2 regions of the Mesorhizobium sp. B3-2-1 genome follow, and region 2 is predicted to be linked to the other one. Evidence: predicted binding sites of a transcription regulator. Region 2 holds the regulator's gene; the other holds the start of a gene.
What was found. The regulator PhoB, encoded in region 2, activates phosphate uptake and scavenging genes when phosphate is short. The targets are predictions, from matches to a motif close to TGTCATNNANCTGTCAT.

Region 1: phnF (phosphonate metabolism transcriptional regulator PhnF) is a predicted target of PhoB. The motif match lies at 12,701-12,717, and genes of this name have one in related genera.

The regions. Positions count from the first base shown of each region.
Region 1 covers NZ_VFTI01000015.1:87,006-102,965, forward strand. The annotation lists gene FJW08_RS17125 (copper resistance CopC/CopD family protein) at 1-1,397, opposite strand, end outside; gene FJW08_RS17130 (YcnI family protein) at 1,453-1,971, opposite strand; gene FJW08_RS17135 (copper chaperone PCu(A)C) at 2,011-2,553, opposite strand; gene FJW08_RS17140 (DUF2946 family protein) at 2,649-3,005, opposite strand; gene FJW08_RS17145 (GntR family transcriptional regulator) at 3,101-4,018, opposite strand; gene FJW08_RS17150 (altronate dehydratase family protein) at 4,266-5,771, shown strand; gene FJW08_RS17155 (aldo/keto reductase) at 5,835-6,833, shown strand; gene FJW08_RS17160 (ABC transporter substrate-binding protein) at 7,176-8,168, shown strand; gene FJW08_RS17165 (sugar ABC transporter ATP-binding protein) at 8,325-9,878, shown strand; gene FJW08_RS17170 (ABC transporter permease) at 9,875-10,843, shown strand; gene FJW08_RS17175 (zinc-binding alcohol dehydrogenase family protein) at 10,915-11,931, shown strand; gene phnF (phosphonate metabolism transcriptional regulator PhnF) at 11,934-12,683, opposite strand; gene phnG (phosphonate C-P lyase system protein PhnG) at 12,797-13,258, shown strand; gene phnH (phosphonate C-P lyase system protein PhnH) at 13,258-13,869, shown strand; gene FJW08_RS17195 (carbon-phosphorus lyase complex subunit PhnI) at 13,872-14,984, shown strand; gene FJW08_RS17200 (hypothetical protein) at 14,981-15,259, shown strand; gene FJW08_RS17205 (alpha-D-ribose 1-methylphosphonate 5-phosphate C-P-lyase PhnJ) at 15,265-15,960, shown strand, end outside.
Region 2 covers NZ_VFTI01000004.1:209,521-225,480, reverse strand. The annotation lists gene FJW08_RS06190 (PAS domain-containing protein) at 1-1,887, shown strand, start outside; gene pstS (phosphate ABC transporter substrate-binding protein PstS) at 2,421-3,476, shown strand; gene pstC (phosphate ABC transporter permease subunit PstC) at 3,543-4,526, shown strand; gene pstA (phosphate ABC transporter permease PstA) at 4,530-5,381, shown strand; gene pstB (phosphate ABC transporter ATP-binding protein PstB) at 5,378-6,181, shown strand; gene phoU (phosphate signaling complex protein PhoU) at 6,207-6,914, shown strand; gene phoB (phosphate regulon transcriptional regulator PhoB) at 6,934-7,623, shown strand; partial or broken gene FJW08_RS06155 (sugar kinase) at 7,745-7,924, opposite strand; gene FJW08_RS06150 (sterol desaturase family protein) at 8,004-8,975, opposite strand; gene FJW08_RS06145 (LysR family transcriptional regulator) at 9,088-9,969, shown strand; gene FJW08_RS06140 (ROK family protein) at 10,209-11,453, opposite strand; gene xylF (D-xylose ABC transporter substrate-binding protein) at 11,722-12,762, shown strand; gene FJW08_RS06130 (sugar ABC transporter permease) at 12,907-14,259, shown strand; gene FJW08_RS06125 (ATP-binding cassette domain-containing protein) at 14,270-15,082, shown strand; gene FJW08_RS06120 (CHASE domain-containing protein) at 15,219-15,960, shown strand, end outside.

The DNA.
Region 1 (15,960 bases), on a different contig from region 2:
ATCGAGGCGGCGACCGGCCCGGCGTGGCCAGGCGTGATGCTGAGATCGGCCATCGCCTGCAACGCGTGAATGTGGACCGAAACCGGCTGCGCCGCCGCGATCGCCAGCGCCCGTGGTGGCGGCGTGAAGCGCCAGCCGGCGGCGACCCCGAAAATCGCCAGCACGATCAGCACTTCGACGCCGACCGAGCGGGTGAGCCTGCGTTGCACCTCGGTTGCTCCCGCCTCGGCCGAGGCAGTGAGCTTCCAGCGATTGACGCCGGCAAGCGTGAACAGAAAGACCAGCAGCGCGAGTTTCAGCAGCAGCAGCCGGCCATAGGCTGTGTCGACAAGCGCCGACGGCGTCTGCACCTGGATCACGGCCAACACGATGCCTGCCGCGGCAAGCAAGGCGACCACAGGCAGGATTGCCCATGAGAAGCGGCGCAGGAATTCAACGGCGCCGGCCGCCTGACGCTTCAGCGCGAGGCCGAGCGGAACCAAAGCGCCGGCCCAGAAGGCGATGCCGACGCCATGGACGAAGACCAGTGGCCGTGTCAGCCATTGCGGTTCGGCCGCACTGGCATGGCCACTGGCGGCAAGCGCGACGCCGACTCCGGCGAGGGCCGCAAGAGAAAATGGCCTGGCGGTCGCGCGCGGTCCGGCCAGCGACAGCAGGCCAAGCCCCAACGCGATCAGGGCGATCAGCACCGTCCAGCCGAAGCTGGTGCTTAGCCCGGTGCGCCAGGCTACCGGCTGCGCCAGATGGGAGAGCGGCGTCCCTAGCGCATCGAGACCTTGCAAGCCGAGCGACAGGGGTGCCGCCACCAGCCCGCACAGGATCGCGGCCGTGACAAAGCGCTGACCGGCACGGCCATCCCGGGCCAGCCAGGCAAGGGCGAAAGCGCCGCCAATGCCTAGGAAAAGGCCCGTATAGAGAAGAACCTTGCCGATCCATATCGCCGACCGCAACGGCCAGTCGACCGCCTCGGAGACGGCCGGCGGCTCGCTTGGCGCGCCGATGGAAAACAGGAACGAGCCGCCGACCGGATGGCCATCGGCGGAAATGACACGCCAGCTCAGCACATGCGTGCCGGTTTTGAGCGCCTGCGGATTGTCGATCTCGACGGTCTGGTCGCTCAGGCGGAAGGAAGTCAGCGGAACCGGCGTGCCGTCGGGCGTCACCAGCGTCAGCACCAGCGGCGAGACCGGCTCGCCGAAAGTCAGCGAGAACTGAGCCGGCGCCTGCGCCAGCACGGCGCCGTCGGCCGGGTCGGTCTTGATCAGCGCCGCATGGGCAAAAGCCTGGCTTGTCGAGGCCATGACGATGAGCGCCATGACCACCGCGAAAAGCCCACTAGCCCAGCCGAATCGCTTGCCGGTCCTTGCAGGCCCTTGAAGTGGGGATGTCGCGTTCATGCTTTCGCCATGGAGTTGGCGGCGCAGCTTGCGGACCGGGTGCGCCGCCAGAAAATCATTTCTTCGGCGTGAGCTTGATGCCGGGCGCCGGGGTCTCCAGCGCGTCCTCATCCTGTCCGGCGGCAGGAATCTCGATCCAGCGGGCGGCGGCATCGCCGCATTCCTGCACCACCGGGAAGTAGAGCTTCTGGCCGACGAGCAGATCCGCCGTCAGCGTCGCCCGGAAGACGAACTCGTCGTAGAATTCATCCGGGAGATTGCCGCCGCTCCAGTCGACTTCCTTCACCCCATCGGCCACCGCCTGACCATAAAGCTGGTAGGATTTTTCGTATTTGCCCTTCTTGGTCTGCAGCGTCCAGCCGGGCTTCGGCATCGGCTTCACCGCGATCACCCCTTCCGGGATCTGCACGCGCACGGCGGTCGTCGCCTTGCCGTCGCAGCCATGCGGCACGCGCAAGACGGCCTTGTAGGTCGAGCCGACGGCCGCCTCCTGGGTTTCGAGCGTGATATGCGCCAAGGCGGCATTTGTCCCCAGCACGAGAAACGCGCCGGCCGCCAAAAGATACTTGTTCATGATGGTCCCTCTGATCTCAAAATTCGTGGATCGGCGCGATCAATTGGCGTGGTCGTCCATGCCGCCCATTTCGCCCATGCCCTCGACGGCGAACTCGACGCTGACCGTACCGGCCTTCTCGAAGGTCAGCGTGGCGGCGAATTTTTCACCCTGTTTGGGTTGCCGCTTCAGGCCGATGAACATCAGATGATAGCCGCCGGGCGCCAGGGCAACTTTGCCGCCTGCCGGGATTTCCAGGCCACCGTCAACTGGCCGCATGGTCATGACGCCGTCCTTGACGCCCATTTGATGCAGCTCGGCCTTTTCGGAGACGTCGGAGGTAATCGAGAGCAGCCGGTCCGCGGCGCTGCCCTTGTTAAGGATGGTGAAATAGCCGCCGGCCACCTTGGCGCCGGCCGGCGTGGCGCGCGACCAGGGATGTTCGATTTCGAGATCGCCGACCTTGAATTCATGCGCCAGGACTGCCTGGGCGCCAAGGAACACAAGCGCTAGGGCTAACGCCGCAATGCCGAGATCGGCTTTGAAGCGAGACAGGGCGCGGCCGAACACAGTGCCCGCCGACATACGGAAAGAATGGGACATGATTGCTCCATGACGTGATGATCGCGCCGTCGCCGGTCACGAATGGTTTGATCTTGGATGAGTACGCTCGCGAAAGGTTCCGCAAGCAAGCAGGCTCAAGCCGCCAGTGGCGGCGCGCGCGGGTTCGACGGGGACCGTTCACGGGCGAAGTCGAGATGCGTGGTCGCCGGGAAGACGAAGGCGACGATCTCGAAGGACAGGGACGCAAGCGCAAGCCCGGCATCGGGCGGCGGCGCATAGGTTGGAGAAAACATGCTGCAGCCGAGTGTGCAGCAGGCCGGCAGATGGGATGGATGCTGGTCGCCGCCGGGAAGCTGGGTGGCACCGTCGTGGGTACAGATGACGTTGCCGAAGGCATCCAGTTGCGCGGCACTCTGCCCGGTGCCGAAAGCGAACGCACCAAGTGTAGACTGGAGCAACAGCAGATACGCCGCGACAAGCGCGACCGGTATGCTCCACGGTCTCCCCGGGCTGTTCAAACCATCTGCCTCTAAAGCAATCCTGAAAGGATACCTATCACGGGAGCGGCAGGTCGAAAATCGGCAATTCAATGCTGCGGCAACGCGGCACTCAAGGACGGCCGGCTTTCCGGGATCGAGGTCAGCAATGTCTGGCGTGCCGACTTCAGGTGCTTGCGGCAGGCTGCATCGACCTTGCCGAGGTCGCGCGACTTGAGTGCCTCGATATAGGCGAGATGCTCGCCGATCGCGACTTCGTTGCGCTCGCGCTCCTGCGCCTTGTTCCACTGGTAATGGTAATGGAAGATCATGGCGATGACGTCGTAGAAATCGACGATGAAGCGGTTGCGCGAGGCGCGATGGATGAGCCGGTGGAGGCGCTCGTCCAGTTCCGAGAACTCATTGAAGCGCGTCGCGATCTCGCGTGCCAGAACGCGGTGTTCCTCCTCCAGCCGGTCGAGATCATCCCAGACCGGACTGTCCTGCGGCAGCGCGGTGAAGGCGGCGGCCGAACGCAATTCGAACATTTCGCGGATCTCGGTCAGTTCCAGCGCGAAGGCCCGCGTAAAACCCTTCAGCACCCAATGGCTGTTGCGGCGTTTTTCGATCAGGCCGAAACGGGAGAAGCGGATCAGAAACTCGCGCACGCTGGTGGTGCCGACGCCGATCTCGCGCGCCAGTTCGAGCTCGTTGATCTGCATGCCGGCCTCGGCGCCGCCGGCCAGCAGCCTGCGCATGAACGACCGCTCGATGATCTCAGCCAGTGTGTCGGTCTCTTCCTCGGGAAAGAAGTCATCGGGACGCGGGTCGCGCAGCACCGTCTTGGCGCGCTTGTTCCAGGCGATCAGCCCGGTTTCCTCCATGCGCGCCAGGATGCTGCGCACGGTCGTGCGGCTGACGCCGAGCAGCACACCCAGCTCAGGTTCCGACGGCAGGCTGCGCGTCTCGTCGAGCAGCCTGAGGCAGCGGTTGTAGGCGTCCTTGTAGACGTTGTTGCTCTTCGACATCCCCTGACCCATTCATGCCGGCGCTTGCAGCGGCCGGCTTGAAGCGCAATATGACGTTCCCAGAACCCTGAAAAGCAGGAATCTCTTTCTCCGGGTCCGGCTCATTGTTTCCAGCGCCACCACTTGCCCAGGGCGGAACCGCAGCGAAAAAACAATTGACGCAAAACTGTTTTTTCACGATAAAAGACATTAACTCTTAACAGGCGCGTGTCAATCCGCGCATCCCAGGATCACCCAGGAAACGCCCGTGAACGTCTCGAACACCATCCTTCTGTCTCCCGCCGACAACGTCGCCGTCGCCAATGGCCGTATCGAGATCGGCACCGCGCTGCCGGGCGGCGCCCTCGCTGCCGCCGTCATCGAGCCTGGCCACAAGGTGGCGATCAAGCCGATTGCCACGGGTGAAGCCGTGGTCAAATACGCCCAGGCGATCGGCCGCGCCACACAGGACATCGCGCCGGGCGAGCATGTCCATTCGCACAATCTGGTCTTCGAGGCCGGCCGGCTGCCGGTGGTGCCGCCGAGCGAGGCCGAGCATGCGACGGAGGCCGACCGCGCCCGCACCTTCATGGGCTATCGCCGCGCCGATGGCCGCGCCGGCACGCGCAACTTCATCGGCATCATCGCCAGCGTCAATTGCTCGGCCACCGTCTGCCATTCGATCGCCGACACCGCCAACCGGACCTTGCTGCCGAAATATCCCGGCATCGATGGCTTCGTGCCGATCGTCCATGGCCAGGGTTGCGGCATGAGCGCCACAGGCGACGGCATGATGGTGCTGCACCGGACCTTGGCCGGCTATGCCCGCCACCCGAATTTCGGCGGCGTGCTGATGGTCGGCCTCGGCTGCGAGGTCAACCAGCTTACCCTCTACGGCCAGAAGGGTGCCGCCGCCGGCAAGCGCCACTTCAACATCCAGGATGCCGGTGGGTCGCGCAAATCGGTGGAAAAAGCGATGGGCGTGCTGGCCGAGATCGCCGAGGAAGTCGGCCAGTTGAAGCGCGAGCCGATTCCGGTCAGCGAGATCGTCGTCGGCCTGCAATGCGGCGGCTCCGACGGCATGTCGGGCATCACGGCCAATCCGGCGCTGGGCGCGGCCGTCGACATCCTGGCCGGCGTCGGCGGCATCGGCATCCTTTCCGAGACGACAGAAATCTACGGCGCCGAGCACCTGCTCGCCTATCGCGCCGCAAGCCCCGAGATCGCCAAGAAACTCGATGGCTATGTGAAATGGTGGGAAGATCACGTCGCCAAGCATGGCGCCTCGATCGACAACAACCCGTCGCCCGGCAACAAGCGCGGCGGCCTCACCACCATCCTGGAAAAGTCGCTCGGTGCGGTCGCCAAGGGCGGCCAGACGCCGCTCAACGGCGTGTTCGGCTATGCCGAGAAGGTCACCGGCAACGGGCTGGTGTTCATGGACACGCCCGGTTACGACCCGGTCTCGGCCACCGGTCAGGTGGCGGGCGGCGCCAATGTCATCGTCTTCACCACCGGCCGCGGTTCCTGCTTCGGCTGCCGGCCGACACCCTCGATCAAGGTCGCCACCAACTCGACCATGTATCACCAGATGGAAGAGGACATGGACGTCAATTGCGGCGTCATCGCCTCCGGCGAAAAGACCATTGCCGGCATGGGCCGCGAGATCTTCGAACTGATCGTCGAGACGGCTTCGGGCCGCAAGACCAAGAGCGAGGATTTTGGCTACGGCGACAACGAGTTCGTGCCCTGGCATCTCGGCGCGACGCTCTAGTTTTCGACGCATGTCTGGTAAACTTGCCGACCCGCACAACGGTCGGCCACGGGGAGGTTATGCATGAAAAGACGCCGCATCGGCCAGACGGCACTGGAGGTCACCGAGATCAGCTTCGGCGGCGCTGCGATCGGCGGCCTCTACCGGGCCTGTTCGCGCGAAGCGGCGATGGAAACGCTGCAAGGCGCATGGGAAGCCGGCCTGCGCTATTTCGACACCGCGCCCTTCTACGGTTTCGGCCTGTCGGAGCGTCGCTTCGGCGATTTCCTGCGCTACAAACCACGTGATTCCTACGTGCTGTCGACCAAGGTCGGCCGCCTGTTCCGCCCGGTGCCGGAAGACCAGGTGCCGGACCATTCCTATGTCGATCCGCTACCCTTCGCGCTCGACTACGACTATTCCTATGACGGCATCATGCGGTCGGTCGACTTCAGCTATGCGCGGCTTGGGCTAAACAGGATAGACATCCTGTATGTGCACGACATCGGCGTTTACACGCATGGTGTCGAGAAGACCAAACTGCACTTTCGCCAGTTGATGGACGGCGGGCTCAAGGCGCTCGAGGAGCTGAAGCGGGCCGGCACGATTTCGGCCTACGGGCTCGGCGTCAACGAAGTCCAGATCTGCCTCGACGTGATGCGCCGGGCGCCGCTCGACTGCATCCTGCTCGCCAGCCGTTATTCCTTGCTCGACCGCAGCGCGGAAGCCGAACTGCTGCCGCTGTGCCGTGCGCAACAGACGTCGCTGGTCATCGGCGGCGTTTTCAACTCGGGCATATTGGCGACCGGGCCGGTGCAGGGCGCGCATTTCGACTACCAACCCGCCAGCCGCGACGTTCTCGACCGTGTCGACGCCATGGAGAAGATCGCCGGTGAAGGCGGTTATCCGCTGGCGGCGGCCGCGTTCCAGTTTCCTTTGCACGAACCTGCAGTTGCCACCGTGCTGACCGGTACCGCAAGATTGGCGAACCTGACACGCAACCTCGAGCTGCTCGATATCGACGTGCCGGAGACGGAATATGCCAAGTATCGTCCCTACACGGTGGTGCAGAAACTGTCTTGAAGCGCGCACCGTCGCAATGTGCACAGGGTCGCGGGTCGGCTTCACAATGTTGCGACCTCAGAAAAGAATGAACATTCCATGTTGACTGCTGTATGGAATTAATATTCCATGCTTCCGTAGAACGGAAACGGGAGCGCCTGACTAAGACTGGAGAGGAGCCGCGCCGGTAGGTGAATCGTTGTCAGGCCTTTGGGAGGACTGACTGGAAACACCGCTTGCATCGGCCGGAACGATGCACTATCAAAACAGTGCAACTGTTTTTTATTGATAAAGTTCTGTTTGGGCCACGCCTATCCGAACCGAGCTTCCGTAACGTTCACCAGGCGACTTAGGGAGGATCCCATGAAATTCGTGACCAGCATTCTCAACCGCCGCGCCGTCATGGCCCTGGCGGCAGCCTCGATGCTCGCCGGCGTCATGCATACCGCACCGGTCTCGGCGGCGGACGTGACCATTCCGATCATCGTCAAGGATACCACGTCCTTCTACTGGCAGATCGTTCTGGCCGGCGCCCGCAAGGCCGGCAAGGACCTCGGCGTCAACGTGCCGGAACTCGGCGCCCAGGCTGAGACCGACGTCAACGGCCAGATCTCCATCCTCGAAAACGCCGTCGCCGGCAACCCGGCCGCCGTCGTCATCGCGCCGACCGAAGCCAAGGCGCTCGGCAAGCCGATCGACGAAGCCGCGACCAAGGTCAAGGTCATCGGCATCGACTCGGGCGCCGACTCCAAGGCCTTCACATCGTTCCTGACCACCGACAACGTGCAGGGCGGCCGCGTCGCCGCTGACGGTCTCGCCGCCGCGATCGGCGCCGCCAACGGCGGCAAGGTCGAGGGCAAGGTTGCGCTTATCACCGCGCTCCCCGGCGCCGGCTCGCTCGAACAGCGCGCGCAAGGCTTCAAGGAACAGCTCAAGGCCAAGTATCCCGGCCTCGAACTGATCGCCGACAAATACGCCGACGGCCAGGCCACCACCGGCCTCAACATCGCGACCGACCTGATCACCGCCAATCCGGACCTGAAGGGCATCTTCGCGTCAAACCTGATCATGGCGCAAGGCGTCGGTCAGGCGATCGCCGAGAACAAACTTGCCGGCAAGGTCGGGTTGATCGGCTTCGACAGCGACGAGAAGCTGATCAAGTTCCTCAATGACGGCGTCATTTCCGGCCTCGTCGTGCAGGATCCGTACCGGATGGGCTATGACGGCATCAAGACGGCGCTCGCCGCCTCGAAGGGCGAGAAGGTGGAGGCAAATGTCGACACTGGCGCCAATCTGGTGACCAAGGCCAATATGAAGGACCCCAAGATCGACGCGCTGCTCAATCCGAAGCTCTAAGCAGCCGGTGTTCAAAACCGTTTCCGGGGCGTCGCGCCCCGGAAACATCCGCCGCCACGAGCGGCTTGGCAATCGGCCGGCTTTGGCTAGGCTGTTTGAAAAGACGATCACAGCCTCGCCGGGTGCCAGCCGCGAGGCCAATCTGGGAGGATCGCCATGACGCCGACGGCGCACGAACTGCATCCGGCTCCCGCGCTGGAGCCCGGAGGGACCATCCTCGAATTGCGCGGGCTGGAAAAGCGCTATCCCGGCACTCACGCCTTGAAGCCGGTGGACCTTGCCTTCAAGGCAGGCGAGATCCACGCCATCGTCGGCGAGAACGGCGCCGGCAAATCCACGCTCATCAAGCTTTTGACCGGCGTCATGCCGCGCACCTCCGGAGAAGTGATCTGGGAGGGCCAACCGGCTGCACTGGCGACCCCGCATGAGGCGATGGCGCTCGGCATCAACGCCGTCCACCAGGAGGTCGTGCTCTGTCGTCATCTGACCGTCGCCGCCAACATGTTCCTCGGCGAGGAGAATTCGCGCTTCGGCATCCTGCAGCAGCGCGCCATGGTCAGGGAGGCGCAGAAGATCATCGACGATCTCGGCTTCGACCTGCCGGCGCATGTCACATTGGGCGATCTGACCATCGGCCAGCAGCAGCTGATCGCCGCCGCCCGCGCCACCGTGCGCGGCACCAAATTCCTGATCTTCGACGAGCCGACCGCTTACCTGACCCGCAAGGAGGCCGACCAGCTCTTCACTCTGATCCGTCGCCTGAAGTCCGAGGGCGTGACGATCATCTATATCAGTCACCGCATGGAGGAAGTGTTCGAACTCGCCGATCGTGTTTCGGTGCTGCGCGACGGCACGCTGGTCGGCACCAGGAACATCAGCGAGACCAATGACGCCGAACTCGTCAAGCTGATGATCAACCGTTCGATCGAACAAATCTACCACAAGGAGCATTTCACTCCGGGTGCCGCGATCGTCGAGGCCAGAAGCCTCTCGGGCAAGGGCTTCGAAAATGTGTCGATGACAGTCCGTGCCGGCGAGATCGTCGGGCTCTACGGCCTGATCGGCGCTGGACGCAGCGAATTCGTCACCACGCTCTACGGCCGGCACAAGAAGTCGGCCGGTCAGGTCCTGTGGGAAGGCAAGGATGTCCAGATCAACTCCGAGCATGACGCCATCAAGCTCGGCATGGCGCTGGCGCCGGAAAGCCGCCGCGACCAGGGCCTTTGTCTCAACCTGCCGGTCGGCCTCAACCTCAACCTGCCGATCTACAAGCGCATCTCCAGCAATCTGTTGATCTCGAACGCGAAAGAGAAGGCCGAGGCCGACCGCCAGATCGCAGGCCTCAGGATCAAGACGCCGACGCGCCATGCGTTGGCTTCCAGCCTGTCGGGCGGCAATCAGCAGAAGATCGTCATCGGCAAATGGCTGGCGCACGGCGCCAAGCTGTTCATCTTCGACGAGCCGACGGTCGGCGTCGACGTCGGCACCAAGGCGGAGATCTACCGCCTGTTCAGCGCGCTCTTGTCGAAGGGCGCGGGCATCATCCTGATCTCGTCCTATTTGCCGGAAGTCTATGAACTGGCCGACACGCTGCATGTGTTCCGCCGCGGCAAGCTGGTGGCCACGCACGGGTTCCACACCGCCGATCACGAAGACATTCTCACACAGGCGCTCGCCGAGAAACAAGAAAAGCTGGGAGGAAAGACATGAGCACCGAGGCGATTCCTGCCGAAAAACCGAAGCGCAATTACAACGCACTGTTTGGACTGACGCTGCTGGCGCTGCTGGTGCTGCTGTGGGTCATTCTGTCGTTCTCCACGTCGAGCTTCGCGTCGGCCAACAACATCTCGAATCTGCTGCGTCAGGGTTCGATGATCGCCATTTTGGCTGTCGGCCAGACCTTCGTCATCATCACCGGCGGCATCGATCTGTCCGTCGGTGCCGTGGTCGGCTTCGCAACAGTCATCGCCGCGATGCTGATCAATGCCGGCCTCCCGGTCTTCCTCGCCATCCTGCTCACCCTGCTGGTCGGCGTCGCCATCGGCCTTTTCCATGGGTTTGGCATCGTCAAGATGGGCCTGCCGCCCTTCATCATCACGCTGGCGACCCTGACCTCGCTGCGCGGCATTGGCCTTTTGATGACCAACGGCAATTCGATTTCGATCAACAACGATGCTTTCCAGGAATTCTCGCGCAACTCCTTCGTCGGCATCCCCAATCTGTTCTGGATGGTGCTGCTGGTCGGCATACCCGCCTATGTCTTCCTGCATCACAGCCGCTGGGGCCGGTACCTGTTCTCGGTCGGGTCGAACGCCGAGGCCTCGCGCCTGTCCGGCGTCAATGTCCAGCGCACCATCTTCATGGCCTACACGCTGTCGGGTCTCTGCGCGGCGTTCGTCGGTGTGCTCTTGGCTTCGCGCATCGGCATCGGCAATCCGACCCAGGCCGAAGGATGGGAACTGCAGGCGATCGCCTCGTCGGTGATCGGCGGCACCTCACTGTTCGGCGCGGTCGGCTCGGTGCACGGGCCACTGCTCGGCGCCTTCATTCTCGCCACCATCAACAACGGCGCCAACCTGCTCAACGTCAACGCCTTCTGGCAGCGTGTCATCACCGGCGTGCTGATCATCGTCATCGTCTATTTCGATGGCCTGCGCCGCCGCGGCGGCAAGTAGCGACAGACCAAAATCGATCGCCGGCCCTGTCGGAAACAGGCCGGCGATTTCATGACAGAGTGGATTGAAGCATGAAAGCCGTCGTCTGCCGCTCGCCAGGCGAGCTTATCCTGGAGGACCGCCCTGCTCCCGGCTCGCCGCCTCCCGGCTGGGCGCTGGTCGCGGTCAGCCATGTCGGCATCTGCGGCACCGACTACCATATCTTCGAGGGCAAGCATCCGTTCCTCGCCTATCCCCGCATCATGGGCCACGAAGTGTCCGGCACCGTCGTCGAAGTCGGCGAAGGAGTCGGTCTTGCGGTCGGCGAACCGGTGATCATCAACCCCTATCTCTCCTGCGGCAAATGCATCGCCTGTCGGCACGGCAAGCCAAATTGCTGTGTCAGGATCGAAGTGCTCGGCGTGCATCGCGACGGCGCCATGTGCGAACAGATACTGGTGCCGGCACAGAACCTTTATCCCACAAACGGGCTGTCGCTCGCCGACGCCGCCGCCGTCGAATTCCTGGCCATCGGCGCGCATGCCGTGCGCCGCGCGCGTTCCGAGCCCGGTGGACGCGCGCTGGTCATCGGCGCCGGCCCGATTGGGCTTGGCACCGCCATCTTCGCACGCATTGCCGGACTCGACGTGACACTTCTCGACATGAGCACCGAAAGACTGACCTTCGCCGCGAGCGAGCTCGGCTTTTCGATTCTCGACGGCTCGCAAGCACCCGCGTCCGATCTGGTGCGTGATGCGACCGACGGCGAAGGCTTCGACGTGGTCTTCGACGCCACCGGCAACACCCTGTCGGTGCAATCGGCCTTCGCCCATGTCGCGCATGGCGGCACACTGGTGCTGGTCAGCGTCGTCAAGGACGACATCGTCTTTTCCGACCCTGAGTTCCACAAGCGCGAAATGACATTGGTCGGCAGCCGCAATGCGTTGCGCGCCGACTTCGATCATGTCGCCGCCTCGATCCGCAATGGGGCCGTGCCGCTAGCCAAGCTCGTCACCCACCGCACCACGCTGGCCGATACGCCAGGGGATCTCGCACGCTGGGCGCACGAAAAGTCGGGCCTGATCAAGGCCGTGATCGAGATCGGATAGCCTTACAGCGCCGAGAGCTTCAGCTCCACTCGCTCAGCCGGGAAGCGCGACTCCGAAAACTGGATCGGCTGGCCGTCTGGCGTGACGTTGACCGCCACCGTGACCAGCACGATGGCGCCGGGCTGCAGATCGAGATCGGCGAGATCGGCGGCGTCCGCATGGCGCGCCGACAGCACGGTCGATTGCCTGAGATAATCGTCGATACCGAAACGGGCGAGCGACGCGGTGATCGAACCGGTCTGCGCCATCGCTTTGTCGATGCCTGCAAAGCGCCTCGCCTCGAACCAAGCGGCGGCGCGCGACACCGGCCGCCCGTCGGCCTCGCCGCGTGTCTCCAGCCGTATCATCTCGGTGCCACGGGCCAGACCGAGCCCTTCGGCAACGCGCTGGCTGGCGGGCTCGATCGATGAGGAGAGCAGCACGATGTGCCGTTCCGACGTCTGACCCTGCAGGCCAGTCGAAAAGCGTGTCCGCGCGCCGATCGGATAGGACAGCCGCTTACGCGACAAGACGAAGGTGCCGCGCCCCTGTTCGGCCCGTAGCACGCCCTCCTGCACGAGGGCCGATATGGCGCTGCGTACGGTGTGACGGTTGACGCCGTAGCGCTCGGCCAGCGCGACCTCGGGCGGCAGCGCGGCATTCTCGGCAAAATCACCGGTGGCAATCGATTGCAGGATCCTGTCAGCGATCTGGCGCCACAGTGAAACACCGCTGCGCCGCTCGATGCTATCAGCCGCTTGCTGCCCTATCATGTTTTTGCCCCCCGGCCTGTCACGCACCCGTCATGGACTCGCGTTAGGTAATATGTATAATTTGTATAGTTATCTATATCAATAGACAAATTTAGCAAAGAGGAAAGTTGGCGATGCGAGGACAGGAAGCCCGCGACCAGGCCGAGCGCAAGGCCGCCATGGCAACGCTGGCGCAATCGAGCGGCGACGACATCGTGCGGCTCTGGAACGAGGCCGGCCTGCCTTCACAAGCCGAATTGCTGCGCGGCCCCGAGACCGGCCTGGTCACGCTGCGTGGCCGCATCGGCGGCGGCGGCGCGCCCTTCAATGTCGGCGAAGCGACCATCACTCGTGCCACCGTCCGGCTGCCATCCGGGCAGGTCGGCCATTGCTACGCGCTTGGCCGCGATAAGCAGAAGGCGAAGCTGGCAGCCATCGCCGACGCGCTCTGGCAGAACCCTGCCCGCCGCACCGAGGTCGAGAACAGGCTCATTGCCCCCTTGCGGTCGGCTCTGACCGCTGCCCGCGAAAAACGCCGCGCCGAGACGGCGGCGACGAAAGTGGATTTCTTCACCATGGTTCGCGGAGAAGATTGATGGATATCGCTGCGCAATCGATCGAGGGCGGTTTCGCCGATCCGGTCTTCAACGCACAGGCCGTGTTTCGGGCTGTCATGGATGCCATGGCGCGGCCGGGCAGCGTCCAGCCCTTACCGGCGCGGACCCGCCCGCCGGCGCCGCTTTCGGCAACATCAGGCTCCATTGCCCTGGCGCTGTGCGACAACGACACGCCGCTCTGGCTCGACCCGGCACTGCATGCCTCCGCGGCGATCAGCTCCTGGCTTGGTTTCCACACGGGCGCACCGCTGGCCAACACATCAGCCGACGCGCATTTCGCGTTTATTGCCATGCCCGCCGAGATGATGGCGATCGATGGCTTTTCCCAGGGCACGCAGGACTATCCCGACCGATCGACGACGCTGATCCTGCAGGTCGGCGACCTCGCTTCAGGGGCCCCGCTGTTGCTGGAAGGCCCCGGCATCGAAACCAGCGCCACGATCGCACCGGCCCAGATGCCGCGCCATTTCGTCGAGCAGTGGAAGCAAAACAACAAGCGCTTTCCTCGTGGCGTCGACATCATCCTCGCCACATCGGACGGCATAGCCTGCCTGCCGCGCACGACGCGCATCAAGACGATGGAGGCTTGAAGATGTATGTCGCGGTCAAAGGTGGCGAAGCCGCAATTGCCAACGCTCACAGCCTGCTTGCCGACCGCCGGCGCGGCGACCGCTCAGTGCCGGCGCTGCGCCTTGACCAGATTGTCGAACAACTGGCGCTCGGCGTCGACAGGGTGATGAGCGAAGGCTCGCTCTATGACCGTGAACTCGCGGCGCTAGCTATCGTCCAGGCGCGCGGCGACATGATCGAGGCGATCTTCCTGGTGCGCGCCTACCGCACCACGCTGCCGCGCTTCGGTTACACCAGCCCGATCGACACCAGCGCGATGCTGGCCGAACGGCGCGTCTCGGCGACCTACAAGGATCTGCCTGGCGGCCAGTTGCTTGGCCCGACTTTCGACTACACCCACCGCCTGCTCGACCCCGAGCTGGCCGCCGGCGTCGATGTCGCCGAACCGTTGCAGCGCGCCGGCGAGGCCGAGCCCATGCCGCGTGTCTCGGCGATCCTCGCTCGCGAAGGCCTGATCGAACCCGATGGCGACATGCCGCAGGACCATGTTCCCGGCGACATCACCCGCGAGCCGCTGGAATTCCCGATGGCGCGCGACATCCGCCTGCAGGCGCTGTCGCGCGGCGACGAAGGTTTTCTGCTGGCGCTCGGCTATTCCACGCAGCGCGGCTATGCCCGCAACCATCCGTTCGTCGGCGAGATCCGCATCGGCGAGGTCGAGCTGGAGCTCGACGTGCCCGAACTGCCGTTCGCCGTGCCGCTCGGCACGGTGCGGGTCACCGAATGCCAGATGGTCAACCAGTTCAAGGGTTCGGCCAAGGCGCCGCCGCAATTCACCCGTGGCTACGGCCTCGTCTTCGGCCAGAGCGAGCGCAAGGCGATGGCCATGGCGCTCTGCGACCGGGCGCTGCGCGCCTCCGAACTCGGCGAGGACATCCTTGCTGCCGCGCAGGACGAGGAGTTCGTCATCTCGCACTCCGACAATGTCCAGGCCACCGGCTTCGTCGAGCATTTGAAGCTGCCGCACTATGTCGACTTCCAGGCCGAGCTCGACCTCGTGCGCCGCATGCGCGCCGAGTATGAGGCCCGCGAAAATCCAGCGAAGGTCGAAGAGAAAAGGGAGGCGGCGGAATGATCCTAGCTGCCGCCATGCCCACTATCGGCACCGCCACTATGACCAGCACTGTAGTGGCCACTATGTGCCTCGTTGAACCCTTTGCTACCGGCAACAGTCTCACCTTGCGCGCCTTCTTTCGGTGCGGGCAGAACCATGCGTCGAAGGACAAAGGCAACCGCGCCGACAAACACCAGCAGCAGAATTCCGAGATGCATCCAACCGGTTTGGGTCATCTGAATTCGCCCCTGTTTCCGCGTCCTGGACGTCAATTCAATAGCACGAAGCGGATGTGATCGCCATGACCGACATCGCCACCTACAACTTCGCCTATCTCGACGAGCAGACCAAGCGGATGATCCGCCGCGCGATCCTCAAGGGCATCGCCATCCCCGGCTACCAGGTGCCGTTCGCCTCACGCGAAATGCCGATGCCCTATGGCTGGGGCACCGGCGGCGTCCAGGTCACGGCATCGATCATCGGCCCCGACGATGTGCTGAAGGTCATTGACCAGGGCGCCGACGACACCACCAACGCCGTTTCGATCCGCGCCTTCTTCAAGAAGGTCGCCAATGTTGCCGTCACCACCGATACCGCCACCGCCACCATCATCCAGACCCGCCACCGCATCCCTGAACAGCCGCTGACGGCGGGCCAGGTGCTGGTCTATCAGGTACCGATCCCCGAGCCGCTGCGCTTCCTCGAACCGCGCGAGACCGAAACGCGCAAGATGCATGCGCTGGAGGAATACGGTCTCATGCATGTGAAGCTCTATGAGGACATCGCCAAGCATGGGCGCATCGCCACCACCTATGCCTATCCGGTGAAGGTCGAGGGCCGCTATGTGATGGACCCTTCGCCGACGCCGAAATTCGACAACCCCAAGATGCACCGCTCGCCGGCCCTGCAGCTGTTCGGCGCCGGCCGCGAAAAGCGCATCTATGCTGTGCCGCCCTTCACCGACGTCGTCAGCCTCGACTTCGAGGATCATCCGTTC
Region 2 (15,960 bases):
TTCGTAGCCAGCGATCTCGCCGTGCTGCGTACCGGCGAGACCCAGGAGATCGAGGAGACGGTGCGCCTTCCCGACGGCAGCGTCAGGCATCAGTTCGCCCGCAAGGGCGCTATGATCGCCTCCGACGGTTCGCTCTACCTGATCGGTTCGACCACGGACATCACGGAGCTCAAGCAGCGCGAGGCGGAGCTCAGCGAGGCGCGTCAGCGCGCCGTGCTCGCCGACCGCGCCAAGTCGGAATTCCTCGCCAATATGAGCCACGAGATCCGCACGCCGATGAACGGCGTGCTGGGCATGGCTGAACTCCTGGCCAAATCCAATCTCGACCCGAAGCAGAAGACATTCACCGACATCATCGTCAAATCGGGCAATGCGCTCCTGACCATCATCAACGACATCCTGGATTTCTCCAAGATCGATGCCGGCCAGTTGGTGCTCGACCCGGCGCCTTTCAATCTCGCCGAGGCGATCGAGGACGTGGCGACGCTGGTGTCGACACGGGCCAAGGAAAAGGATCTCGAGCTCATCGTGCGCATCGAGCCGCGGCTCGAAAGCCTGTTCATCGGCGATGTCGGCCGGATCCGGCAAATCGTCACCAACCTGCTCGGCAATGCGGTGAAGTTCACAGAAGAAGGCCACGTGCTGGTCGATGTGACCGGCGAACGGGTTCCGACCGGAACCAGGCTGACGATCTCTGTCACCGATACCGGCATCGGCATCCCCGAGGAAAAACTGAAACTGGTGTTCGAGAAATTCAGCCAGGTCGACACGTCGTCGACACGGCGCCACGAGGGCACCGGGCTTGGCCTTGCCATCACCTCGCGGCTGGTCGACCTGATGGGTGGCGACATCGGCGTCGAGAGCGCCGAAGGCAAGGGGTCGACCTTCTGGTTCACAGTGACGCTGCCTGGGGCCGGGCAACAGAACGGACAGCGCATCACGCCGGTGGACGTGACGGGCGCACGCGTGCTGATCGTCGACGACAATGCCGTCAACCGCGCCATCCTGACCGAGCAGATGACCTCGTGGACGTTCGATTCCTGCGCGGCCGAAAGCGGTGCAGAAGGCCTCAAGGTGCTGATCGCCGCGGCGGCCTATGGCGTGGCGGTCGATTGCGTCGTGCTCGACTATCAGATGCCTGAAATGAGCGGCGCCGAAATGGCGCGCATCGTGCGCGACACCGAGGGCCTCGCGGATACGCCGATCATCATGCTGACCTCGGTCGACCAGTCGCTTGCCAACACCAGCTACCGCGATCTTGGCATCGACGCGCAGCTGATCAAGCCGGCACGCTCCTCGGCGCTCCTGGAAACCTTGGTCGCGACCATTCAGCGCCATCGCCACGCCACCAGCGGCCACACCGTTCAGCCGCCAGCGGGCGAGGCGCTCGAGATTGCCCCGCGGGCCCCTCTGGCGATAGCCGAGCAGCGTGCGCAGCTGCAGCCGCCGCCGGTTCGTCCCAGGCTGCCTGCCTCCGGCGGCGGGCAAAGGCTGGATATCCTCGTGGCCGAGGACAATGAGGTGAACCAGATGGTCTTCACCCAGATCCTCGGCGAGACCGGCTACCGCTTCGAGATCGTCGCCAATGGCCGCAAGGCGCTCGACGCCTTCGGCACGCTCAATCCGTGCATGATCCTTATGGACGTCTCTATGCCGGAGATGAGCGGTCTCGAAGCGACGGCCGCGATCCGCCTGCTGGAGCAGGAGACCGGCACGCATGTGCCGATCGTCGGCGTCACCGCGCATGCGCTCAAGGGCGACCGCGAACGCTGCCTGGAGGCGGGCATGGACGACTATCTGCCCAAGCCGATCAGCCCCAGGGCCCTGCTCGAGAAGGTCGAGCGCTGGGTCGGCGCCGGCCGTCAGGTCCATCGCAACGCGGGCTAGCACCCGCGTCGCCGGGATTGCAGGATCCGGCGAGACAAAATCGAGGGAATCAGCTGCGGATTTGCTGCCACCCCTGCGTGCAATGGATATGGTGCGATCGCACCATATCCAAGGCGATGCCGAGCCGGGACAATAGCAAAATCGAATTCCGCCCTTCTCGGTTACGGGCGGGAGCAGCGACCGCCTGCAAGAAACAGCGTCACTCTACCCCAACGGACCTGTTTTTGGCGATGGCCCGGCCATGACACGCTCTGGCTGCGAGCAACGCGCTCCCGTCCGGATTTTTTTCACTTGGGAACGCCCGGTCGAATCCCGGGTCATTCCAGCCGTCGGACGGCTCAAGCTCCTGATTCCGGCGGTAAACCCGGACCGCGCCGCGGGCGCCCGACATCGGCGCCTTTCTCGGTCCGGGCGACGCGTTACCGGGCTGACATGAAACTGTCATGCGACTGTTATAATCGAAGGCTATTGGCCTCAGCGGGCGCCGGAGGAAATGGCGCCGAGAGACCATCTTCCGAACAGGAGCAGGCCACATGAGACATTTCATCCGCTCGGCGGCCGTTGCGATTGCAATGGCTGCGGCGTCCACCATCACCCTTTCCGCGGCAATGGCAGCTGACCTTTCCGGCGCCGGTTCCACTTTCATCTATCCGGTGTTCGCCAAGTGGGCCGACACCTACAAGAAGGACACCGGCATCGGCCTCAACTATCAGTCGATCGGTTCCGGCGGCGGCATCAAGCAGGTCATCGCCAAGACCGTGACCTTCGGCGCCACCGACAAGCCGATGTCCGACGCCGACCTCCAAAAGAACGGCCTCGTGCAGTTCCCGATGGTGATGGGCGGCATCGTGCCGATCGTCAACCTCACCGGCATCAAGCCGGGCGAACTGGTGCTTGACGGCAAGGCGCTGGCCGACATCTACATGGGCAAGATCACCACCTGGGACGACGCCGCGATCAAGGCGCTGAACCCCTCGCTCACCCTGCCGTCGACCGCGATCGCCGTCGTGCATCGTTCGGACGGCTCGGGCACCACCTTCAACTTCACCGACTATCTGGTGAAGCTCTCGCCCGACTGGAAGGACAAGGTTGGTTCGGACACTGCCGTGGAATGGCCCACCGGCGTCGGCGCCAAGGGCAGCGAAGGCGTTGCCAACACCGTCAAGCAGACCGACGGCGGCATCGGCTACGTCGAGTACGCCTATGCCAAGCAGAACAACCTCTCCTACTCCAAGATGCTGAATGCGGCCGGCAAGGTGGTCGAGCCGTCGCTCGAATCCTTCGGCGCCGCCGCTTCGAATGCCGACTTCAAGGGCGCGAAGAACTTCAACGTCATCATCACCAACGAGCCTGGCGACACCACCTGGCCGATCGCGGCTTCCACCTGGGTTCTGATCCACAAGGCTCCGAGCGATGCCGCCGCCACCGGCGAAGCGCTGAAGTTCTTTGCCTGGGCCTATAAGGACGGCAAGGAAACCGCCAAGGCGCTCGACTACGTGTCGATCCCCGACAGCGTCGTCGACCTGATCAAGGCTTCTTGGAAGGCCGACATCCAGGCTGACGGCAAGCCCGTCTACGCAGGCGAGTAACATCACCCGAAGGAGCGCCGCTTCACGCGGCGCTCCTTTTTCTCAACACAAAGAGCCGAGCTTGACATGAGTGCTGTCCAGGAAGCCTTGCCAGCCATCAAGGGCTCGCGCGACGCCATCGTCAGACGTTTTGCGTTAACCGATTCGATCTTCCATGGGCTGACCCGCGCCGCCGCCATTCTCGTGCTGGTGCTGCTTGGCGGCGTTGCCATCTCGTTGTTTGCCGGTTCCTGGCAGGCACTGTCGACCTTCGGCTTCTCGTTTCTGACCAGCGAGAGCTGGAACCCGGTGACGGAGAAATTCGGCGCCCTGGCGCCTATCTACGGCACCATTGTCACATCGGCCATCGCCATCCTGATCGCCGTGCCGCTCGGCATCGGCATTGCCATTTTTCTCACCGAGCTTTGCCCGCGCCCCCTTCGGCGCCCAATCGGCATGGCGGTGGAACTTCTGGCCGGCATTCCTTCGATCATCTATGGTATCTGGGGCCTGTTCGTCCTGGCGCCGTTCCTGCAGACGACAGTGCAGCCCTTCATCATCAGCGTTTTCCACGGCATTCCCGGCCTTGGCAGCCTGTTTGCCGGTCCCCCCTACGGCATCGGCCTGCTGACCTCGTCGCTGATTCTCGCCATCATGGTGCTGCCCTTCATCACCTCGATCACCAAGGACGTGTTCGACACGGTGCCGCCGGTGCTGAAGGAGTCCGCCTACGGCATTGGCTGCACGACCTGGGAAGTGACACGTCGCGTCGTCATCCCTTACACCCGCATCGGCATCATGGGCGGTGTCATGCTCGGCCTTGGCCGCGCGCTTGGCGAAACCATGGCGGTGACCTTCGTGATCGGCAACGCGCACCGCATCTCGACCTCGCTGTTCGCGCCGGCAACGACAATCTCGGCGACCATCGCCAATGAATTCACCGAAGCCGTTGGCGATCTCTACACGTCCTCGCTGGTGGCGCTCGGCCTCATCCTGTTCGTCATCACCTTCCTCATCCTTGCGATCGCACGCTACATGCTGATGCGCATCGACGCCCGCACCGGAGCCTGACCGATGTCGACAGCCTCGTCGCTTCACAGCCGCCGCAAGGCCAGAAACTCGGTGATGATGACGCTGTGCGTCGCCGCCGCGGGCATCGGGCTTGCCTGGCTGGCACTGATCCTCGGCGCGTTGATCTACAAAGGCGCAGCTGGGCTCTCGCTTGATGTGTTCACGCAGATGACGCCGCCGCCCGGCGATGCCGGCGGCCTGCTGAACGCTATCTATGGCAGCGTGGTGATGACGGTCATCGCCGTTATCGTCGGCACGCCAATCGGTGTTCTGGCCGGCACCTACATGGCCGAATACGGCCGCTTCTCGAAACTCACCACCGTGGTGCGCTTCATCAACGACATCCTGCTGTCGGCGCCGTCGATCATCATCGGCCTGTTCGTCTACGAATTGATGGTGCGGCCGATGGGGCATTTCTCGGCGATCGCCGGCGCCGTCGCGCTGGCCATCCTGGTCATCCCCGTGGTCGTGCGCACCACCGAGGACATGCTCAACCTGGTGCCGAACGCCTTGCGCGAAGCCGGCACCGCGATCGGCGCGCCGCGCTGGGTGGTCATCAAATCAGTGGCTTACCGTGCCGCACTTTCCGGCATCGTCACCGGCATATTGCTGTCGATCGCCCGCATCTCCGGCGAGACGGCGCCGCTGCTCTTCACCGCGCTGAACAACCAGTTCTGGTCGAGCAATCTCAACGCGCCGATGGCCAGCCTGCCGGTCACCATCTTCCAGTTCGCTCTCAGCCCCTATGAGGAATGGCAGCAGCTGGCCTGGACCGGCGCACTCATAATCACATTGACGGTTCTCGCGCTCAGCATCTTTGCGCGCAGCCTGACCGGACGCAGAGAGGACAAATGAGCCAGATGTTGTCTCCAGACATGACGATTGCCACCGAGGCAGCCGCCAAGGCGAAGATCGAGGTCAAGAACCTCAATTTCTACTACGGCCAGTCGAAGGCGCTGAAGGACATCACGTTGTCGCTGCCCGAGCGCAGCGTGACGGCCTTCATCGGACCGTCGGGCTGCGGAAAGTCGACGCTGCTGCGCGTCTTCAACCGCATCTACGAACTATACCCCAAGCAGACCGCCGAGGGTCAGGTGCTGCTCGACGGCCAAAACGTTCTCGACCGCTCGCAGGATCTCAACCTGCTGCGCACCAAGATCGGCATGGTGTTCCAGAAGCCGACGCCGTTCCCGATGTCGATCTATGAGAACATCGCCTTCGGTGTCAGGCTCTACGAGAAGATCAGCAAGGCCGAGATGGACGGCCGTGTCGAACAGGCGCTGAAGCGCGCGGCACTGTGGACCGAGGTCAAGGACAAGCTGAACGCCAGCGGCCTCAGCCTGTCGGGCGGCCAGCAGCAGCGGCTTTGCATCGCCCGCACCGTGGCGGTCAAGCCGGAAGTCATCCTGCTCGACGAGCCGGCCTCGGCGCTCGACCCATTGTCGACCGCCAAGATCGAGGAACTGATCGACGAGTTGCAGGCCGACTACACGATTGTCATCGTCACCCACAACATGCAGCAGGCCGCGCGCGTCTCGAAGCAGACGGCTTTCATGTATCTGGGCGAACTGGTCGAATTCGACAAGACCGAGAAGATCTTCACGTCGCCTCGCGAGAAGCGCACGCAGGACTACATCACCGGCCGCTTCGGCTGATATCACGCATACGAGGACCAGGATCATGGCCGAACACACAGTCGCAGCCTTCGACGAGGATCTCGGACAGATCAGCAGGCTGATCAGCGACATGGGCGATCTCGCCGGCACGATGGTCGGCGGCGCCACCAAGGCGTTGCTGAATTCGGACAACGCGCTGGCACAGCGCGTCGTCTCCGACGACGCCATCATGGACGCGCGCCAGCGCGAACTCGACGACCGCGCCATCACCCTGATCGCCAAGCGCCAGCCGATGGCCGACGATCTGCGCCATGTCGTCGGCTCGATCCGCATGGCGGGCGATCTCGAGCGCATCGGCGACCTTGCCAAGAACATCGCCAAGCGCGTCGGCTCCGTCGGCCTCACCGCCACGCCGCGCGACCTGTCGCATTCGATCGACTCCATGGCGCAGCTGGTGCTGATCCAGGTGCAGGGCGTGGTCGAGGAATATGCGGCCGGCGATGCCGCCGCACTCGCCAAGCTCAGGAACGACGACGAACGCATCGACGTCAAATACACCTCGGTGTTCCGCGAACTCCTGACCTACATGATGGAGGATCCGCGCAACATCACGGCTTGCACGCATCTCTTGTTCTGCGCCAAGAACCTCGAACGCATCGGCGACCATGTGACCAACATCGCCGAGAATGCGTATTATGTGCTGACCGGCACGCAACTGCCCGCCAACCGTCCGAAGCAGGACGAGACGGCGATGTCGGTGCCGGCGGCTTGACGGCAGGGATGATCAATCGATGATCGCGCCACGCATCATGGTGGTGGAGGACGAGGAGCCGCTCGGCGTGCTCCTCCGCTACAATCTGGAATCGGAAGGTTACCAGGTCGAGGTGGTGACACGCGGCGACGAAGCCGAGATCCGCCTCCAGGAGAACGTGCCCGACCTCCTGGTGCTCGACTGGATGGTGCCGGCGATTTCCGGCATCGAGCTCTGTCGGCGCCTGCGAATGCGGCCCGAGACCGAGAGGCTGCCGATCATCATGCTGACGGCGCGCGGCGAGGAGAGCGACCGCGTGCGCGGCCTTTCGACCGGCGCCGACGATTATCTAGTCAAGCCGTTCTCGACGCCGGAATTCATGGCCCGGGTCAAGGCGCTGCTGCGCCGCGCCAAGCCGGAAGTGCTGTCCAGCGTGCTCAAGGTCGGCGACATCGTGCTCGACCGCGAATCGCACCGGGTCTATCGCAAGAAGAGTGAGATCCGGCTCGGACCGACCGAGTTCCGCCTGCTGGAATTCATGATGCGCCATCCCGGCCGCGTGTTCTCGCGCAGCCAGTTGCTCGACAATGTCTGGGGCGAGACGATCTATATCGACGAGCGCACCGTGGACGTGCATGTCGGACGGCTGCGCAAGGCGGTCAACAATGGCCGCATGCCCGACGTCATCCGCACCATCCGCGGCGCGGGCTACGCGATCAGGGAAGACTAGACGTCTGTCCCATCTCGGTGAGATCGGAATGGGGAGCGCCCACGTGTATGATTGTGCACCTTCCAGAGCAAAACAATCATGCATGCCGCGCCGATCACATGGAAGAAAAACAAATCCCGATGTCGAAGGAGATCGATTTCGAATGCTGGCCGCCGGCGGTGTGGGCGATCGCCTCGCGCAGTGCCGGCTCGATCAGGTCGAAGGCCGCCGCGCAGACGCCGACCATGGCGACGGGTGCGGGATCGATCAGCGCGAACAGGCTGCCAAGCCCGTATCCGAGCGCTTCGCCGGCCTTGCGGTAAAGAGATCGGGGGCTAGGGCGGTCTGCGGCGTAAACCTGCCTGAGGACTTATATCACGTGCCCCTTCCGCCGGCGTGACCTATAGCCGGCGCCGCGCGGCAAGACGCGCCTTCATCCGTGCCTTTGCCGATTCAGTGCCATCGTGGAAGGTGTCGAACCACTTGTCCCATGGCACTTCCAGCGTGCCGTAGTTCACCTCAAAGTAGCGATGATGAAGCTGGTGGTGGAAGGTGCCCAGGTCGACGCGCTTGCGCCCGGCCAGCCAGAGCCCTTCGAACCCGGTATGGGTGGTAATGGCGTAAAGGCCATAGAACATCAGGTGGCAGATAAGATGCACCGGGCTGGACGGAACAACGAAATGGACCAGCGCGGTTCCGAAATAGAAAATGTGTTCAACCGGGTGCATCGCAAGGCCCGACCACGGCCCCACATCAATATTGCGGTGATGCAGCGCGTGGATGCGGTAAAGGAGCTTCGTATGGAGCAGCCGGTGAATCCAGTAGAAGTAGAAACTCTCCCAGATCGGGATCAACAGGAAGAGGCCGACGAACCAGACCGGGTGGCCGGACCATGTTAGAGTCGGCGCATAGCCATTGGCCATCGCCCACCAGACCAGCGCCTCGTATGCCGACCAGATCGTTACGCCCGAAGCCAGCGACCAGAACACGTTGTCGGCCAGTTGGCTGTCGAAACTGAACGCGCGCCCCTTGCGCGGGTAGGGGCGCGGATCAAACTTCTTGTCGGTGCCCTGCAACTGGTGGCGGTGAAAAACAAGATGCAGCCCCTGCGCTACAACTACCGTCAGGCCGAAGTCTCGTAGCCAGATCACCCCGATCCATAGCCCTGGCTCCTTCGCCTGGGCAAGCGTGGGGCTGGCCAAGGCATAAGCCGCGAAGGCCAGCCCCACGATGACGAGATTGATTGAGACAGGCAGCCAGCTTCCGACATACCAGCGAAAGATCGCTGCGAGGTTCAGCGGCCAGCGCCAGACCGGCGCAATCTCAATGGGCAGGCTGTCGGGGACGTGGTTCCATTCCTTCCGGTCTGACATCGATGTCGCTCTTTTCCGGCCGTGGTTCATGCGCAGGGTATTGCTCGGAAATTGACAACACAAAGAATATCTTTTCAGGTATTGGGGTCATTTTAATTGATGGTAAGATCTCATGAAAACACCGCACCCGACCTGGCTGCTCGCCTTCGAGGCGGCGGCGCGGTATGGCAGTTTCACCGCCGCGGCCGCTGAGCTGAACCTGACCGCAGCGGCCGTCAGCCAGCATATCCGCCTGCTGGAAAAGCATGTCGGCGCGCGGCTGTTCGAGCGGCTGCCGCGCGGCGTTGCGCTGACGGATATCGGCCAGGCCTATGCCCAGCCGGTGCGCCAGTCCTTCGCCGAGTTGCAGCGGGCGACGGACGGTCTCTTCGCGCGCCCATCGCGGCGGGTGGTGCGGGTGCGCGCCTCGATCACTTGGGCGGCGTTGATCCTCGCGCCCCGGCTGGCCGATTTTCGGCAGGCCCATCCAGAGATCGAAATCCAACTCTCCACCTTCGTCTGGTCCGATCGTTTTGAAGCCGGCAACAGCGATGTCGACATCCGCTGGGGGCACGGCGACTGGCCCGAGGGTGCGGTTCAACTGCTGGCCCATGAATCCGCGATCGTCGTCTGCCATCCTGCCGACACCGCCTGGTTGGCGGGGCGCCGGGACATCGGCGACTTCCCCTTTGCCTGCCTGCACCATGTGATCGGGTTTGAGACCGAGTGGCAGCGCCTGTCGGATCATTTCGGCCTCGCCCTCCCGGCCCCGCCGCAGCGTGCCCGCTACGATTCATCGCTGCTCGCGCTCTGGGCGATGACCACGGGCGGCGGCGCCATGATCGTTCTGGAGAGTTTCGCCAGGCCGTTTCTCGATTCCGGCCAACTGGTCGCGCCCTTGCCGCACCGCGTGCCCATAAGTGGCGCGCATTACATGGTGCAGGCCGACGGGGCGGGACGCAATGACGCGGTGCAGACCTTCTGCCGCTGGGCTGCGGCGCTCTACCCGGCCTGAACGCCGGTTGTGGGTACTGGCGCACGGCGGACCGCACCGCCGCCCGACGGGGGCTTAGAGCCGGATGATTTTAGGTCGAATCGACCTGAAATCTGAATCCTTCTCTAAATCGAAGAGATAGAGCATGATGTCGTCCGAAAACCGCTTCACACTTTTCGACATCATGCTCTAGCAGGAGGCTCGAAATCTGGCGGGTAGTATGTCATGCCCCGTCGGAGTGATTGGGTTCGATCTTGGTCTCAGGCAACGTTCTTTCCCGCGCCCGCCCTTGCCTGCACGCCAGGCGCGAAAATCTCCTGGTCGACGAAGGTCAATGCGCGCATGGCGCAGCCTTCGCGGATGAGCGGCAGCTCGTTCGGCTCGGTGTCGAAGGAAATCGATTCCGAATGCTGGCCGCCGGCAGTCTGGGCGATGGCCTCGCGCAAGGCCGGCTCGATCAGGTCGAAGGCGGCGGCGCTGACGCCGACCATCGCAACCGGTGCCGGATCGATCAGCGCGAAAAGACTACCGAGGCCATAGCCCAGCGCCTCGCCGGCCTTGCGATAGGCTTCGCGCTCCGGTCCGTCCTTCTCCCTTGCCGTCGCGGCGAGTGTCCGCATTTGCGCGTCGCTGACATCGGCGACCGGCTCGGTGTCCTCGCCAAGCTGCCTGGCGTTACGCCAGATGGCGTAGTTGCCGGCATAGGCCTCGACACAGCCGCGCCGCCCGCAGCGGCAGAGCGCGCCGCCGGGGCGATGGATCATGTGGCCGAACTCGCCACCCGACGAATGCGTGCCGGTGAACAGCTCGCCCTTCAGCACAAGGCCCATGCCGATGCCGTGCGAGAGCAGGATGGCGATGAAGTCGTCGCGGTAGCGTTCGGGGTCGCGCCAGCGCAGCGCCACCGCCATCATGTTGCAGTCGTTCTCCACGGTGGCGGGGATGCCGAATTCGGCTTCGAGTATGTCGGCGAAGGCTATGTCCGTCTGCGGCGTGATCGGCGACCACAGCATGGCGCGCGCCTCGGTGTCGGTGATGCCCTGGATCGCCAACGCGATGCGGGCCACACTGCGGACATCGAGATCGGGATCCTCGAGGCGACGTCGTACTATTGCCGTGCATTCGCCGATCAGCGCCTCGCGCGACATGGTCAGCGTGTCCAGCCGGCGCTGTTCCTCGGCGACCACCTGGCCGGCATAATCGATGACGGCGACAGAGAGGAAATTCAGCGACAGCACCACGGTCATCACAGCCGCGGCCTCGGGGTTGAGGCCAAGGCCGACCTGTGGCCGGCCGCGTTTCAGTGAGCCGGCCTCGTTGGGCTTGCCTTCGGTCAGGATACCCTCTGCGATCAGGTCGGCTGATATCGCCGATATGGTCGAGTGGCTGAGGGCCGTGGTCGCGGCGATCTCGGTGCGCGAGGGCTGGCCACCCTGGCGCACGGCTGCAATCACCATTGCGCGGTTGCGCCGGCGCAGATCGTCGTGACGGATTCCGACCGACATGCTTTCCCACATCCTCCCCGTCGCCGTGGTTCCTGACGCCCCTCGACACCTCCGGCAACGCGTCGAATACTGGCAGAAGCGGCTGGTGCTGTCATTTATTTATTGCGGGACTCGAAAAAAGGTTCCCGGCACCTCAAAATGCATCAGAATCGATGTTGACAGCGTTCCGACGATGGACCAGTATTTTTTCGGGGCTCGAAAAAATAGGGCCTCTGTGCCGGCCTTCGGGCCAGTTTGGTCGCGCCATACGCGGCGCAGGGAGGATAACATGAAGAGATTCACAGTCGCCATTCTGGCGGGTGTCGCCATGTCGCTGACACTGGCGTCGGTCGCGCAGGCGAAGGACAAGGTCATCGGCGTTTCGTGGTCGAATTTCCAGGAAGAGCGCTGGAAGACTGACGAAGCCGCCATGAAGAAGGCGATCGAGGCCGCGGGCGACAAATACATTTCCGCCGATGCGCAGTCCAATCCCGGCAAGCAGCTGACCGATGTCGAAAGCCTGATTTCGCAGGGCGCCAATTCGCTGATCATCCTGGCGCAGGATGCGTCGGCCATTGGCCCGGCGGTACAGAAGGCGCTCGACGAGGGCATTCCGGTCGTCGGCTATGACCGCCTGATCGAGAACAAGGACGTCTTCTACCTGACCTTCGACAACAAGGAAGTCGGCCGCATGCAGGCCCGCGAGGTGTTCAAGGTGAAGCCTGAAGGCAACTACGTCTTCATCAAGGGCTCGGGCGCCGACCCGAACGCCGACTTCCTGTTCTCGGGCTCGATGGAAGTGCTGAAGGAAGCCATCGACAGCGGCAAGATCAAGAATGTTGGCGAAGCCTATACGGACGGCTGGCTGCCCGCCAACGCCCAGAAGAACATGGAGCAGTTCCTCACCGCCAACGACAACAAGATCGACGCGGTGGTCGCGGCCAATGACGGCACCGCCGGCGGCGTCGTCGCGGCGTTGACGGCGCAGGGGCTCGCCGGCACCGTGCCGGTCTCTGGCCAGGACGGCGACCACGCCGCGCTCAACCGCATCGCGCTCGGCACCCAGACCGTGTCGGTGTGGAAGGACGCGCGTGAACTCGGCAAGAACGCCGCCGAGATCGCCTCGCAGCTCGCCGACGGCAAGAAGATGACCGACATCGCCGGCGCGAAGGATTTCACGACGCCTGGCGGCAACACCGTCAAGTCGCTGTTCCTGACCCCGGTCGCCATCACCAAGGACAATCTCAACCTCGTCATCGACGCCGGCTGGATCAAGAAGGACGAAGTCTGCGCTGGCGTCGCCGCCGGCAGCGTCGCGGCCTGCAACTGAGTTTGACCGCTTGCAGAAGTGAAGGCGCCGCGGCCCCAAAGCCGCGGCGTTTTCTCAAAAAGATTTGTGTTTCCGCGTCGCGCGGATAGCTTTCTAGGCTGGGTTCGGCATCCGCGTCAGACGGCCAGCCGGTTGGAGGAAATCATGACCGACACGACGTCCGACCTGCAGGCCGACACCGCGCGAGCCTCGGAACTCGGCGCGGTCGCCCGGTTCCTGAAAGCGACCGAGATCGACACCCGCATGCTGGGCATGATCGGCGCCCTGCTGCTGATCTGGATCGCGCTGCATGTGATTTCGAGCCTGCGTCTTGGCGTCAATCCGCTCGATTTCGACAGCCGCACGTTTCTCACGCCGCGCAACCTGTGGAACCTGTCGGTCCAGACGTCGGCGGTCGCCATCATGGCCTGCGGCATGGTGCTGGTCATCGTCATGCGCAACATCGACCTGTCCGTCGGTTCCGCCGAGGGCTTGATCGGCATGGTCATGGGCTTTGCCCAGGTGCATTTCCTGGTCCGGTTCGTGGGGCTTGAACTCGGCAATCCGTGGATCTGGGTGCTGGCGCTGGTCATCGGCCTGGCGCTCGGCCTTTTGATCGGCGCGTTCCAGGGCTTCGTGATCGCCTATCTCGAAGTGCCGGCCTTCATCGTCACGCTGGGCGGCCTGCTGGTCTGGCGCGGTGCCGCCTGGTGGGTCACGTCAGGCCAGACGGTGGCACCGCTCGACGCCACCTTCCAGCTGATGGGCGGCGGACCGGCCGGATCGATCGGCGCCACCTGGAGCTGGGTCGTGGGCATCGTTGCCTGCCTGGCCGTCGTGTTTGCGCTGTTCAACGGAAGGGTGCAGCGCAAGCGTTTCCGGTTCCCGCTGCGCCCGATCTGGGCCGAGACGCTGCTCGGCGTCGTCACCTGCGCCGTCATCATGGGCGCGGTGTGGCTCGCCAACTCCTATCCGTGGCCGATCGGCATCGTGAAGCGCTACGCGGCCGCCAACAACATCACCGTGCCCGAGGGCGGCCTGTTCATCGCCCACGGCATCGCCATACCGGTACTGATGGCGGTCGCCGTCGGTCTGGTCATGACCTTCATCACCAAACGCACCCGTTTCGGCCGTTATGTCTTTGCCATCGGCGGCAATCCGGAAGCGGCCAACCTCGCCGGCATCAACACGCGCTGGATCACCATGAAGGTGTTCATGATCATGGGCGTGCTGGCCACCATCGCAGCCGCCATTTCGTCGGCACGGCAGAACTCGGCCACCAATGTGCTTGGCACATTGGACGAGCTGCTCGTCATTGCCGCGGCCGTCATCGGCGGCACGTCGCTCGCCGGCGGCTCGGGAACGATCATCGGCGCCATGCTCGGCGCGTTGCTGATGCAGTCGCTGCAGTCGGGCATGGTGCTCCTCGGCGTCGACTCGCCGCTGCAGAGCATCGTCGTCGGCGCCGTGCTGGTCATCGCGGTGTGGCTCGACACAGTCTATCGCAAGCGGGTTTAGGGGTACGATCATGGCTGACAAGACCGCTCCCGCAACCGCCCCCATGGGCACGCCGCTGGTCGATATGCGCAACATCTCGATCGCCTTCGGCGGCATCCGCGCCGTCGACGACGCCTCGATCGATCTTTTCCCCGGCGAGGTCGTGGCGCTGCTCGGCCACAACGGCGCCGGCAAGTCGACGCTGATCAAGATCCTGTCCGGCGCCTACAAGCGCGACTCCGGCCAGATTTTCGTCAATGGCGAGGAGGCAGCGATCTCCAACCCGCGCGACGCCAAGAAATACGGCATCGAGACGATCTACCAGACGCTGGCGCTGGCCGACAATGTCGATGCGGCCGCCAATCTGTTCCTCGGCCGCGAGCTGATGACCGCCTGGGGCACGCTCGACGACGTCGCCATGGAGGCCGAGGCGCGCAAGGTGATGGGGCGGCTCAATCCCCGCTTCCAGCGCTTCAAGGAGCCGGTGATCAAACTGTCGGGCGGACAGCGGCAATCGGTGGCGATCGCACGCGCCATCCTGTTCAACGCCCGTATCCTCATCATGGACGAGCCGACGGCGGCTCTCGGGCCCCAGGAAACGGCGCAGGTCGGCGAACTGGTCAGGCAGCTCAAGTCCGACGGCATCGGCATCTTCCTGATCAGCCACGACATCCACGACGTGTTCGAGCTGGCCGACCGGGTCTGCGTGATGAAGAACGGCCAGGTCGTCGGCACGGCACGCACCACGGATGTCACCCAGGACGAGGTGCTGGGCATGATCATTCTGGGCAAATGTCCCCCAGGTGCCATACCGGGGCCGGGTGCGCTGAAGATCGCCGCCTGAGGCCAGCCAGGCTGCGTGTACGCCCCGTTGCCGTTCACGTGATATGCCAGTGATCACGATGGCTTGGCCTGACCATTGTGTTGGCCCGTCGACTTGCCCATAAAGGTCCTGTTTTGCTCAGGGACCGCATCATCCATTGAAGAAGCTTTTTCCAATCGTCGCGTTCATTGCCGTTGCATTGATCAGCATGACCATGGCGGGATTCGCTTATTTCGCGACGCAGGAAGCCGCCCGCATCAAGTTCGAAGGGGCGGCCGATGACGCCCTCAACCGGATCGAGAGCCGCATCGACCTGCATCTGTCGCTGCTGCGCTCGATGCAGGCCCTGTTCGACGCGCGCAACGGCGATATTTCCCAGAACGAGTTCCAGGCCTTCTTCAAGGCGCTGGATGTCGACAACAATTTCGCCGGCCTGCGCGGCATCGGCTTCCTGCGGCTGGTCAAGACAGGCGACGAGGCAGCGGTGGAACGCGACATTCTCCACGATTTCGGCGCCAGCCACCCGGTCTATCCGGATACGACGCAGCCCTGGCGCACGCCGATAGTGCTTTTCGAGCCGCTGGATCCGTCCAGCCAGGCCAGCATCGGTTACGACATGTTCAGCGAGCCGGTGCGGCGCGCGGCAATCGAAAAAGCGATGGCCGACGACCAGCAGCACGCAAGCGGGCTGGTGCAACTCGGCCAGGGCACGGGCGCCGCGCAGACCTTCACCGGCTTCCTGGTCTTCGTGCGGCTCAACGTCGAAACGGCGCCGGAGGTCATCAACGCATCGCGGTCCTCGACCGCCGGCTTTCTCTATGCCGCCTTCCGGGCCCGGGACCTGTTCCAGATCGCGCTGAGCCGTGCGCCGCTGCTGCCGGTCAACACAGAGATTTATG